DNA from 2 places in the Lysinibacillus sp. NPDC059133 genome. Region 2 is predicted to be linked to the other one. Evidence: riboswitches for the same ligand, from Rfam matches in the RefSeq annotation. Region 2 holds a riboswitch; the other holds the start of a gene.
The links. Region 2 has a riboswitch for preQ1 ahead of queC (7-cyano-7-deazaguanine synthase QueC). Riboswitches for the same ligand answer to the same signal wherever they lie in the genome.

Region 1 (6,953 bases), on a different contig from region 2:
CTAAATATTTTATCTTTTCATTCAATTTGCCGCTTTAAACCGCTAAACTGCGCTGTTTTTACAAATGGATTTCTTTTTCTAACATAACAAAAATTTTTTTGACAATTTAGCGAAGTTATTTTTCTGACAACTAATTATATGCAATATATGTAAAAACTGAAAAACCTGACATTCTCCATTGGAAATGTCAGGCTGCCTTCATAACAGGTATAATGCGCTCTTACTTTTTCAAAATATCAACTAACCAACTACTTTGTGGTAACGGGATATCTGGGAAGCATACGTACGTTTGAGCAACACCTTGAATGGCTGAATAAAAACAACCTGCGAGTGCTTTAGGATCACCACCTCGTATTACTCCCTTAACTTGACCCTCTTTTACTAAACTTTCAAATCCCTCAGATGCTGCAAGATCCTTAGCAACTTGTTTTATAGTATCTGGTAAGTTACTTGCTATTTGCGTTTGCGCAACTAACATTAATAATTTTGGCGATAATGGGTGAGTTTTAAAGGAATCAAGTATTGAAGTAACTATTCCATTTAAATACTCTAACGGTTGTGCAAATTCCCCTTCAGAAATACCAATAACAGACATACTAGTTTTAGCTCGATTTAAAAGTTCAAGGTATACCTCTTCTTTAGAACCGAAATAATGAAACAGTAATCCTTGGCTTATTCCAACTGAGTCACCAATCTCTTTTGTTGTAGTTCCTTGATAACCGTTTCTAATAAACAAATCCAAGCCCGCGTTTAGAATTTGCTCTCGTCTAACTTCCTTCTGTTCGCGGCGTTTATTCATTTCATCATAACCTCCTGCAAAGTTACTGCATTCATGCTTTTTTTATAGAGTAACATAATGACCTCGTATGAAACAGCAAAGATCACGAGAGAAATTGTTATTACCTTGCTATCTGGTGTCATTGGTATTGCTACAGTTGATGCTTTAGCCAATAAATCAAATAAAAATTTAGTTAAAACAATAGCATAGAGTGTGCCAATTATAAATCCGATGTAGGCAATTATTCGAAAGCCTGACAATACGATCCGATTGCATTCTGCATTTGTATATCCAAATGCTTTCATCATAGCCAAGTACTTACGATTAGAGGAAATAATGATTTTCATTACAATACTAATCGTTAAAATACTTAAAGCTAAGCCAATTGTGATAAATAAAAAGGATAGTGCAAAATACGTTCCTTTTTGCTGAGAGTTTGAATATAATACATCTTCAAATTTTGAAACAAACATATGCTGCTTGTTGTCAAACTCGACAATGTCTTTAGTAAATACACCATTATATCCTTCTTTTTCTAAAAGGCCAGTATTGATTGCAACATCCATATTACTGTAAACTACTTCCCCATACACCGATTGCTCAAAAGCTGTTATAGGTAACTGATACGTAACATTATTTATATGAATTTTCGCAGCGTCACCAATCGTCAAATCATATTTCTTGCGCATCCAATCATTCACCACAAGGCCTTCCTGCTTTGAAATATCTATATTCTTCTGTTTCTGAACACTATAAAGTTTAAAAAGAGAACGACTACTAAATAATGCCATAAATTGGCCGTTATTTAATACATCACCATTCGGAAATTCTATTTTACAGTCTTCTGAAAAATAAGGTGTTTCAGAGTCTAAAAGTTTCATTTCCTTCGCCTCAATAAATCGAACATTACTTTTATATTCGGAACCTTTAAGTGTTAAAGAGGATACCTTATCAGACATTGCCTGCAAAGAAAAAGCAATCTGTAAATTAGCGCTAGCCATGAATCCTGTCAGCAACGCCAAAAAGACTAACAGAAAATTATTTAATACGATTGCTTTAAAGACCGCTTTCTTAAAAGGATTAGTTGATCTGTTTTTCCTAATTCGCTTAACAAGAAAATTTAATTTTACTGATTCTGCATTATGAATCATTTCTAATGGCGGTTTACGCAAGGTAAATACGGCAATCCCAAAAGCCATTATAGAGAAAAACAGCGCGGGGATTGTTATAAACAGTATGAATTGTACAAGATCAAAATTTAGTGAAACATTTGGCACGAGAAATGTAGCATTCATTCTATTAATGAACAGAGGGCTAACTGCATAGGAAACTAAATATCCTACAACTGCGCCTATAAACAAGAAAGGTCCAATTAGGAAATATCTTTTAGCAATTTGTAGCTTAGAGTAGCCAAGTGCTTTTAAAACACCCATATTTGATTTTGCTTCATTTATATTTTGGATAATGATAGTAACAAGCAAAACCATTACAGTTAAACCGAAGAAACTTAAAGCGCTAATAAGACAGATTTTAAACATTTTTTCTTTTGCGATTAATGTAGAAAGTATTTGTGGATTATCCTCTTTCTTCAACACGGACTTTATATTTGAATCCATAAGCATTTTTTCTAGAAGGAGTTGTTTCTGTTCCTCAGATACACTTTCAAAAAAACGGCCCGAATAACTTGTTTTTTCCTGCTCATCCCAATTTGAGTAAACTTCTTCACTACATAGTATTAATGCTTGAGTAGTAGGTTTGTAGCCAACACCATTATTAGCTACCAGCGGTGAAATTGCGTCAGGTAAAGTAAAAACTCCACTAATTGAATATGTTGTATTGCTAATAGTAACTGTATCTCCTAGTGCTAATTTATTCTCCTGTGAATAATTTTTATCTATTGCAATTTCAGTTGTTCTTTTTGGAGCAACGCCTTCCAAGTATATTGGAATATCAATGTTGCGCGTATTTCGCATAACACGATATATATTTTTTTCATCATAAATGACTTTATATGTTACAGGATCATACGTAAAAGAATACTTATTTGAAAGGTCCGTTATATCCCCTCCTTGTAGAATAAGCGCAAAGTCCTGCTGATGTTGATGTTCTTGTACCTTCTTTATGGAGTCTATGTTTTGAAGATAGAAAACCAGTAACGTACAAATAAATACTGCACAGGCAACAACCATTACGAGCGGAAACTGTTTTTTTACTCTCATCAAATGTACTCCCTTTCTCACCATGTAATTTCATTAACATCTCTTGGATCAGCATTGCTAGATACTTCTACGATTCTTCCGTTACCCATTTTAATAATTTTTGTTGCGATTTGAGCAATACTAACATTGTGAGTTACCATAATAATTGTAAATTTCAATTGTTTTTGAAGTTGCTTCAAATAAGTTAAGATTTGTTTGCTCGTTTCTTCATCTAATGCTCCAGTAGGCTCATCACAAAACAAAAAATCCGGTTTTTTCGCTAATGCACGGGCTATAGACACTCGTTGTTGTTGTCCCCCTGAAAGTTCATAAGGAAGACGTTTTTCTAATCCTCGAAGTCCTAAACCATCCATTATTTCAGTAATATTTTTGTTCCCTTTTAAATCAGCACCCATTTTAATGTTAGATTCTACATTTAAAAATGGGAGTAAATAATATGCTTGAAAGATAAAAGCTGTTTTATCACGTCTAAACAACGTTAGTTCTTTCTGATTTAACCCACAAATCTCATAGTCATCATAAGTAACACTCCCTGAATCTGGCTGCTCTAAACCTGAAATTACATTAAGAAGCGTAGATTTACCGGATCCAGAAGGGCCTAAAATGACAACGAATTCCCCATCATCAATTGACAATGAAACTGAATCTAATGCATAAAGCAATTCACGACCATTTTGATAACTTTTAACCAAATTTTCTACTCTTAACATGTTAGACCTCCAAACATTTCGTTTATTAATTAATTAATCAATTAATAAATAAACGATATTATTGATTAATTAATTTGTCAATAACCAAAATGCTCCGTTCAATCATGCATAGTAAAAAGCCACATCTGGTTAGATGCGACTAAATTTTTCTACAACAATATTCCATTTCAGTCTCCTTTTTTACATTTAAAGCATATGATGCAAATGAGACTAGTGCTGTTCTCAAAAAGGAGGAATATCATGAACAATAATGAAACCAATTCAAATCAACCTTCTTATTCACAAGAGAATCAAAATGCAAATGTTGGGGATATTGACACAATCATTTCTAATCTATGTGACAGTCTATTTGCATTTGCTTTGGATTTTGCCTTAAATGCCTTAGAGTATACAAAAGAATTGGATGAGGAATTAGAATATACAGATGAATTCAAGCAACAAGTAGACGATTTAATTTTGGAAATAGAAGAAATTAAAAATATTTTAGATGAGTAATTTCAAATCAGAAACCCGTTATATGTACTACTTTCACGCCAAGACATCCTCATTATTAATATAAAAAGTAGAGGTGTCTAAAATGCAAAGCTTTCAAAATATGTGTACGAAATTTGCACAGATTGCCAACGGAAAAGCTTCTGTGGAACATGGCGTATGCTCAGTAAAACTTCATCGAAATCTTCATGTGAAAATTCAAGGTCGCCCAAGTCGTAGTGCACTTCATGCTGGGATAACATTCGAATCGCTTGATATATATGGAAATGCACTTAACTTAGGTGAAGTTGTAGTACTCCAAGAAGAATTACAGCCATTTGTTAAAGTACTTGCAGAAAATAATTTAATTATAAGTGCTATTCATAATCATTGGATATATACGGACCCAACTATTTTGTACGTCCATTTTCAATCAATAGAGCCTCCATTAACCTTTGCCCAAAAATTTGCTCAAGCATTTAGCGTTTTAAAAAACTACTGATAACTACACTTGTTAAAAGAACTGCTTAGAACAGTTCTTTTTTGATATGGCTGGACTCTCCTTAGTGGTTGTTTCTCATCTATAGTCCAATTTCATTCCATATGTAAAGAAGCAAGTGTACAAGCCCTCTTCTTATGGATTCAAAATTCGAATCCTGGTCAAACACACACCTATCTAATTAATGAGCAACGAACAAGAGCTAAATATTACCGTTAGTACTATGAATTTCTGCGCTTTTTTTACTCAACGCTATTTACAAATAAGCATGAACATTGATATGATTGCATTTGCTTCACGTGGTTCGTAACCATCCCACGTAAAAAAACTAAGGAGAAATCAATATGAAAATAAAATTTTTAGCAACGAGTGGCATTATTGCAGCGCTCTACATTGCTATTACATTACTAGTCGCACCATTTGGCTTTACAGAGGTGCAGTTCCGAATATCTGAAATGTTTAACCATTTAGTTGCATTTAATCCGCGCTTTGCCGTCGGGATCATTATTGGTGTATTTATCTCTAACCTCTTTTCACCACTCGGCATCTACGATTTAGTTTTCGGTGTAGGCCATTCGATGATTACCCTTGGATTGTTCATTCTTATTTGTAAATTTGTCAAAAATGTTTGGGCCCGTTTAGTCATCAATACATTGTTATTTACATGCACAATGTTCATCATTGCTTTTGAATTGAACTTAGCATTAGAATTACCATTCTTCTGGACATGGTTAACTGTTGCTGCAGGTGAATTTGTTGTCTTAGCGGTCGGTGCACCGATTATGTATGCATTGAATAAACGCTTAAACTTCAAAAATTTAATTTAACTGACGGATCTTATCGAGCCGTATTTAATAAAAAGAGGGACGGTTGGTTCACCGTTCCTCTTTTTTGTTGTGTTCAATTGAAGAGGAAAAATCAATAACATAGCTTATGTTTAAATTCGAATATTTTTCATGTAAATAAAGTTTTATTACCTAGCAAAAAGAGCGTTGCAATGAATAGTCAGAAAGAAAATAATATGTTATTTTAATCCTTTTCATTCTCATCTCCTAATTTTCCAACATAATCAATCAAAGCATGAAGAAGTATTAGAGGTATAATGGAGTTCAATGCGACTGCAAGCATCCCGAACACAAAGCCAAGAATGGTTGTCCGAATGACACCAGATAAACTCTGATATGTATGCGCAAGACCAAAAATTATTGAAGTACACAATAGAACGAACCAAATTGACCATTCTGGAAATAGTATGTTAAATGCAAATATAAGGAATCCACGATAAATAATTTCTTCTGTGACCCCTGCTGTCCATGCTACTTGATTCCAAATGACTTTGTCTTTCTTTGTAACAGGTAGTAACTCAGTAAACGCTATTTGCTTCATTTGTTTTTGTTTCATTAATATCATCTTATTTTTAACATTATCACTTATAAAATATCCAATCGCGTAATATAAAAGCAATATAGTACATAATAGAGCTACCCCTATGACAATATATGTAGCAATTGGTCCTAATGCTTTTGTGTTAATACTCGGCATTATTACGCGTAGTTCTTCTAAAGTAAGTTCAGAATTTGCCACTACTATTAAAATAATAAGTGTTGGTAACCACAAACCTAGCATAACAATCTTATAATAGTGTATCCTGCTTGCGGGATTAGTCGGAACACGTATTTTAAATCTTTGATATAACCAATAACCTATAATTGGCTCATATAAAAGAGTAAACCCAATGAATCCCCATAATAGTATGTTCATTTTGTTTTATGCTCCTTTAGCATGGTCTCTATTTTTTCAATTAGCCATTTTTCTTCTTGTTTACTAAATGGTGACGAAAATAACATGCTATCCAACTGTATCTCCATAAGTTTTGGTTCTGTTAGTAACCAATTAAATAATTGTGGTAATTGAGAAAAAAGTTCTTCGAGAATAGTATGTACTTCGATATCCGTAAATTGGTTCTTATAAGCTATTTTTAATTGATTTATAATGTTTATTAAGTGTGCATCATAACGAACGTTGTGACCATTTGATACATCATAACTCTCATCTACAATTTCAATTGGTAAATAACCCTTTAACCATCGCTGCTGAGATTCCATATGTAAATTATTTTGAATTAATGCAATAAATATCTCTGGTTCGATTACCTGATTTGATTGAGTCAACGAAATTGTGTATTCAAGTAGTTCAATATTCTTTTTAATTTCCACCAATTTACGGAGCATTTCCCCCTTTTGGTACTTTAAAGACTCTGTTATGTCCCATTGCGA
Region 2 (6,953 bases):
CAAGATCCGCTATCACGTGTGGCATGTGAAGTATTCACAACTACAAACACAGTAATTGTTGGTGGAGAGATCACAACAAAAGCAGAACTAGATATCGAAAAAATTGCCCGTGATACCCTAATCGGCATTGGTTACACAGATGATCAGTTCGGTATTGATGGTCATAACTGCAATGTACAAGTTTTAGTACACACGCAATCTCCTGATATCGCAATGGGTGTTGATTCTTCAAGCGATACAAAAGAAGTTGGTGCAGGTGACCAAGGTATTATGTTCGGTTTTGCGACGAATGAAACTGAGAACTATATGCCTCTAGCAATTGAAATGGCGCATATGCTTGTAAAACGTGCAACTGAGCAACGTAAAAATGGTCAATTCAAATGGGCTCGCCCAGATATGAAATCACAAGTAACTATTGATTATACAGATAGTAAGCAACCTAAAATTGATACTGTTTTAATGTCAATACAACATGATGATGATTTTGACCGAGTAGCATTCATTGATTACGTTACAGAAAACGTAATTAAAGCTGTTGCGAAGCAATTTGGTATGAATGAAGACTTCCGCATTTTAATTAATCCTACTGGTCGTTTCGTAGTAGGCGGACCACACGGAGATGCAGGTTTAACAGGACGTAAGATTATTGTTGATACTTATGGCGGCGCAGCTCGTCATGGTGGTGGCGCATTCTCTGGTAAAGACTGTACAAAAGTTGACCGTTCAGCGGCATACGCAGCGCGTTACGTTGCGAAAAATATTGTTGCAGCAGGCTTGGCAGATAAATGTGAAATCCAATTATCATATGCAATTGGTGTAAGTGAACCAATTAGTATCGCTTTAGAAACATTTGGTACAGAAAAAGTAGCGAAAGAAGACATTTTAATAGCGATTCGTCAATTATTCGACTTAACGCCAACTGGCATTATTAACATGCTAAATCTACGTAAACCACAATATCAACAAGTTGCAGCTTATGGTCACTTTGGACGTAGTGATGTAAACGTAACTTGGGAAAATACAGACAAAGTTTCGGAATTACAGCAACTCTTAACAGTTGCTATGGGACAATAATGCAAAGCGTGCAAGATCGAGTGGCTACAGAGGAGTTTTTAGTCACTCAAGACCGCATGCCATTATTTGAAGCTTTGGTCAATTACGCTAAACAAGAAGTTACGCCGTTTGATGTACCTGGACATAAAATGGGGCTACATGAAAACCCATTAAAATGGACGCTTGGAGAAATGACATTAAGAATGGACGTAAACTCGATGAAAGAGCTTGATTTATTAAGTCATCCGGAATCGGTTATTAAAGAAGCTCAGCAATTAGCTGCACAAGCATTTAATGTAGACTACGCTTACTTTTTAGTAAATGGAACTACTGTAGGCATTCTGGCGATGATTTTAGCGACATGTAAACAAGGAGATACATTGATCGTTCCTCGTAACTGCCATAAATCAGTTATGAACGGCATTATATTAAGTGGAGCAAAACCAGTATTTATTCAACCTGAAGTGGATCAACATTTTGGTATTGCACACGGAATTTCAGTTGAAAATGTAAAATCGGCGCTTGCAGAAAATCCACAAGCGAAAACTTTACTTGTGACATATCCAACCTATTTTGGTTCGATGAATCAACTGCAAGAAATTTGTAAACTCGCACATGAACAAAATGTAACAGTTATTGTTGATAGTGCACACGGAGCTCATTTAACATTTTTACCTAATGCAAACGATGCGATTAGTGCTGGTGCAGATGCAGTAACGATGAGTATGCATAAAACTGGGGGTTCATTAACGCAAAGTTCGCTTCTTTTACTACAAGAAAAACGAATCGATTCGAAGCACTTGCAAAAAGTATTAAATATGCTTCAAACGACGAGTGCAAATTATTTATTAATGAGTTCGTTAGATGTAGCACGAAGGGAATTAGCGGTGTATGGACAGCAACGTTATAGCCATTTAAAGTCAATTGTTGATGCGGCAATTGAAGAAATAGAAAATAATTCACGCTATGAAGTACTAGTAGCTGAAAACGTACAACGAAATTTCAATCAATCCTATGATTGGACGAAACTTGTTATTCGTGTGAACGATATCGGTTTAACCGGTTTCGAAGTTTACACAATATTGAAACAACAGTATGGAATTCAACTAGAACTTGCCGAAGGATATGTCATAATGGCAGTCATTAGTCATGTTGATACGAATGAAACAATCGGTAAATTAGTACATGCGTTAAAAGATATAGAACGTAATCACGCTAAAAAAGATGCGATTCAGTCAGCTTATGTGACAGCGAATCAAATAAATAGATTAGCAATGACACCACAACAGGCGTGTAATGCAGAAACAGAAACAATTTTAATTTTTGATGCGGTAGGTCGAATTAGTGCAGATTCATTAATGATTTATCCACCGGGAATACCACTAGTGATCCCCGGAGAAGTTATTTCAGAGGAAGTAGTAGAATTATATAACTTCTATTTTCTTAATTTTAGGAATGTTTTGAATGAAACTAAAGAAGAAAATTATATAACAGTCGTAAGGGAGATAGATAAATGAGCATTGAATTATCAACATTAGGAAGACACGTATTAATCGAATTTTATGGTTGCCCAAGTGAAATTATTGAGCAAAATGCTTTAATCGAGCAATTTATGAATGAAGCCGCAGACTATTCTGGGGCAACAATTGTAGAATCTTGCTTCCATCATTTCAACCCATATGGTGTTTCGGGTGCAGTCATTATTGCTGAATCACATTTAACAATTCATACTTGGCCAGAATATGGATTTGCTTCTGTTGATGTTTACACTTGTGGCGACTCAGTAAGTCCTTGGAAAGCAGCAGAATATTTAGAACAAAAACTGCAAGCAAAAAAGACAGAATCATTTGAAGTACCTCGTGGAATGGCAGATAAAATTCGCCAATTCGCAGAACAAGAAATTGATACAATTCTAGTGAAACAAGAAGTATTAGAGGACGTGATTTAATGAAATGGTATACAGAACAATGGAGCAATCACTGTAAATTTTCAATCGGATACAACGAAGAAATTCATAGTGAACAATCTCCGTTCCAAAAAATCGATTTTTATAAAAGTGAAGAGTTTGGTACTTTCTTCACTTTAGATGGATTGATGATGGTCAATGAAAAAGATGAGTTCGTTTATCACGATATGATTACGCACCCAGCATTCGCTACTAACCCAGATATAAAAAAGGTATTAATTATTGGTGGTGGTGATGGTGGTACGGCTCGTGAAGTACTACGTTACAAATCAGTAGAAAAAGTAGTAATGGTTGAAATCGATGAGTTAGTATTCCGTTTAAGCCAGAAATACCTTCCAATTACAGCTGCTGGTGTCGAAGAGGATCCACGTATGGAAATGATTTTCGATGATGGCTTAGCTTACGTTCAAAACGCAGTTGATCAATCATTCGATTTAATATTAGTAGATTCTACTGATCCAATTTCAGTCGGTGAAGGTTTATTTACAACAGCTTTCTATAAAGAATGTTACCGTGTATTAAACGAAAAAGGGATTTTAATTAACCAACACGAATCACCATACTTCGTGGAGTATGCAGAAAACATGCGTAAAGCACATAAAAAAATTAAAGATATTTTCCCAATCGCAAGCGTATATCAATTCCATATGCCAACATATCCATCGGGACACTGGCTATTCGGATTTGCTTCAAAAGTATTACATCCAATTAAAGATATTCAAGTAGATGCTTGGGACAAATTTGCTCTAAAAACGAACTATTACAATACAGATTTACACGTTGGTGCATTCGCACTTCCTACATTTGTGAAAGAGGCACTTGATCGTGATGAATAAACCAATAAATGTTGGTTATTAAAGTTGACTTTGCGTTATTCCTTTCGACGGAACAACTAGTTTTCGACCAAGAACTCGCTTTGCAATGCAAGTAATTCGTCCGGATTGGGCAGTATAACAGTGGTTTTTCCAGAGAAGCATTTATGGGAAGATTTTATAAAAAAAATCCATTTGACGTATTGTACTATTTTTTGTATTATATTGAAGAAAAGAATGCCCGGACTAGAACGGGAGAGGTTCATAGCTGATACCCTCTATAAAAAACTATGGAAACATGACAATATGCCATGTCCATATCGGACGTGGCTTTTTTTTATGTTTTTACTTATGTTTTAATAGAACGATTGGTGATGCCTCTCTTGAAAAGTGTTGGGAAACATTTTACAAGGAGGTTTTTCTATGTCTGGCCGAAGCCATTAAGAAGGACTGACGCCTTAAAGTACACAATATTCATATGTCGTACCACGATCTTAATCCAGAAAAAATTGATTATCGATCAATGAGGAATTGAATAGTTCAATCAAGAAAGAGGTATTTAGCTACCCTCTAAAAAAAACTAAGAAGAAGCAGCACTTTTTCTTAGAGTGCTGTTTTTTCGATAAAAGGGAGTTTTTATAGATGATGCAGGGAAAAGCAATTGTTGTATTTAGTGGAGGTCAGGACAGTACAACCTGTTTGTTCTGGGCAAAAGAACGTTTTAAAGAAGTTGAGGCAGTAACTTTTGATTATGGTCAAAGGCATCGTTTTGAAATTGAATGTGCGAAGATGATAGCAGAGGAGCTCGGTGTCAAGCATCATATTCTTGATATGTCACTCCTGAATCAGCTTGCTCCGAATGCATTGACACGACAAGACATAAAGGTAGAAGACGGAGAAAATGGTGAGCTTCCATCGACTTTTGTACCTGGCCGAAATCTTCTCTTTCTTTCATTTGCGGGCGTTTTAGCGAGCCAAGTAGGAGCTAAGCATATTGTAACTGGCGTTTGTGAAACAGATTTTAGCGGATATCCGGATTGCCGAGATGTTTTTATTAAATCCTTAAATGTAACGTTAAATTTATCGATGGATGATTCCTTTATGATTGATACACCTTTGATGTGGCTGAATAAGGCACAGACATGGGAGCTTGCTGATCAGTTTGGAGCACTTGAATTTGTTCGGGAAAAAACGTTGACTTGCTATAACGGTGTAATAGCAGATGGCTGTGGTGAATGCCCGGCATGTCATCTTCGAAAAAAAGGGCTTGATGAGTATTTGAGTTACAGGAAGGAGTCTTAAGGCATGTCAGATTTTAGAATCGTCGATAAGCTCCAAAAAATAGATGTAGATATTCAAAGAAATCAATTGAACTATCATACAAAACGTGTTCTCGTAAGCAAAGAATTTACCTTCGATGCTGCTCATCATCTACATAATTATGAGGGGAAATGTAAAAACCTGCACGGTCATACGTATCGCGTAGTTTTAGGACTAAGTGGATACACAGATGAACGCGGTTTGATGATTGATTTTGGCGATATAAAAGGAATTTGGAAAGAAAAAATAGAGATTCATTTGGATCACCGTTATTTAAATGAAACGCTTCCACCCATGAATACGACGGCAGAGAACATTGTTGTTTGGATTTACGAAAAGTTGGCTGAGGCCTTGCTTGATGAACAAAGATATAACGGTGCTCGTGTAGAGTTTATCCGGCTATATGAAACTCCGACAAGCTATGCAGAAGCGAGACGGGAGTGGATGGAAGTTGAGTAAGATACCTGTTATCGAGATTTTTGGACCGACGATTCAAGGTGAGGGAATGGTAGTTGGCCAAAAGACCATGTTTGTGAGAACTGCTGGCTGTGATTATTCCTGTTCTTGGTGTGATTCATCGTTTACGTGGGATGGCAGCGGAAAGCATCTTATTGTCCAAATGACAGCGGAAGAGATTTGGTCGGAGTTGAAACGTCTTGGAGGCAGTGGCTTTTCATTTGTCACGATTTCAGGTGGCAATCCTGCACTTATCCGAAATTTGGAGGAGTTCATTGCAATTTTAAAAGAAAATGACATAAAGGTCGGGGTGGAAACACAAGGAAGTAGGTGGCAAAAATGGATGTATGAGATAGATGAACTGACAATCTCACCAAAGCCACCTAGCTCTGGTATGACAACAGACTATTCGGTGCTCTCTGATTTCTTCGAAAAACTTAAAAATCGAAACAGTAATCACCATATATCCCTCAAAATAGTCGTTTTTAATCAAGCGGATTACGAGTATGCTAAACAAATTCACCATCGGTATCCAAAGATTCCTTTTTATCTCCAAGTCGGTAATGATGATCTTACGACGATTGACAATTCACGTTTAATACTACATTTATTAGATAAATATCATGCGCTGATTGATAAAGTGATGAAGGATGAGGAATTCAGAGATGTCAAAGTACTGCCACAGGTGCATGCTCTTGTTTGGGGGAATAAAAGAGGTGTATAGTGTGCCATTACAGGAAAAATTGTATGGTTTTATCATTATTTATTAGGCTTCCATCAGATATGTGCTGTAAAACCTTCAAATCGAAAGGGAAAAGTTCTTAACTTAGGAAGGTGTGAAAGTATAGGCTAATTTGGCCTATACTTTTTTGATGCGCGCAGCATGAATGTAATCTATAGAATATATAGCTGAACCGCGAAGATAGAAGTAGTGACTAGCCAAGTGCAAGGGTGCTCGTAGCGATGCGGAATCTGCAAACAACTGAGTGACCAACATCGTGTTGTTGCCGCTACCGCTTCGCTTTCGCGCAGATAAAACCCTTTTGCTGACGCTTCGCTTTCGCACAAAAAACATCTGCTACTGCCGCTTCGCTTTCGTGCAAAAGACATTTGTTAGCCTAAAGTTTCCGGCGGATGTCATAAATTTGAGATGAGGCTTGTATGAATAGCAAGCTAATTATTTTTGAATTTCCCTCTTGACCTTAAAGTAACTTTAAGATGTATCATTGAATTAAAGGAGGTGTAATGGTTGAGTAAGTTGATGACAATACAGGATTTCGCCGAAAGAACTGGTATTTCCAAAAGCGCATTAAGATATTATGAGTCACAAAATTTACTTCGTTCAG

Region 1: it holds a riboswitch for preQ1, as region 2 does, so the genes downstream of both, ACFXN8_RS13535 (QueT transporter family protein) here and queC (7-cyano-7-deazaguanine synthase QueC) in region 2, are expected to answer to the same signal.

Annotation. Positions count from the first base shown of each region.
Region 1 is NZ_JBHZDH010000022.1:61,912-68,864, reverse strand. Features, by position in the region: gene ACFXN8_RS13560 (TetR/AcrR family transcriptional regulator) at 221-799, opposite strand; gene ACFXN8_RS13555 (FtsX-like permease family protein) at 796-2,997, opposite strand; gene ACFXN8_RS13550 (ABC transporter ATP-binding protein) at 3,015-3,707, opposite strand; gene ACFXN8_RS13545 (hypothetical protein) at 3,948-4,202, shown strand; gene ACFXN8_RS13540 (DUF1259 domain-containing protein) at 4,285-4,680, shown strand; PreQ1 riboswitch class I at 4,971-5,015, shown strand; gene ACFXN8_RS13535 (QueT transporter family protein) at 5,022-5,504, shown strand; gene ACFXN8_RS13530 (CPBP family intramembrane glutamic endopeptidase) at 5,707-6,438, opposite strand; gene ACFXN8_RS13525 (MerR family transcriptional regulator) at 6,435-6,953, opposite strand, start outside.
Region 2 is NZ_JBHZDH010000026.1:10,608-17,560, forward strand. Features, by position in the region: gene metK (methionine adenosyltransferase) at 1-1,074, shown strand, start outside; gene ACFXN8_RS14610 (aminotransferase class I/II-fold pyridoxal phosphate-dependent enzyme) at 1,074-2,570, shown strand; gene speD (adenosylmethionine decarboxylase) at 2,567-3,001, shown strand; gene speE (polyamine aminopropyltransferase) at 3,001-3,855, shown strand; PreQ1 riboswitch class I at 4,083-4,129, shown strand; gene queC (7-cyano-7-deazaguanine synthase QueC) at 4,474-5,133, shown strand; gene queD (6-carboxytetrahydropterin synthase QueD) at 5,137-5,610, shown strand; gene queE (7-carboxy-7-deazaguanine synthase QueE) at 5,603-6,331, shown strand; gene ACFXN8_RS14640 (helix-turn-helix domain-containing protein) at 6,857-6,953, shown strand, end outside.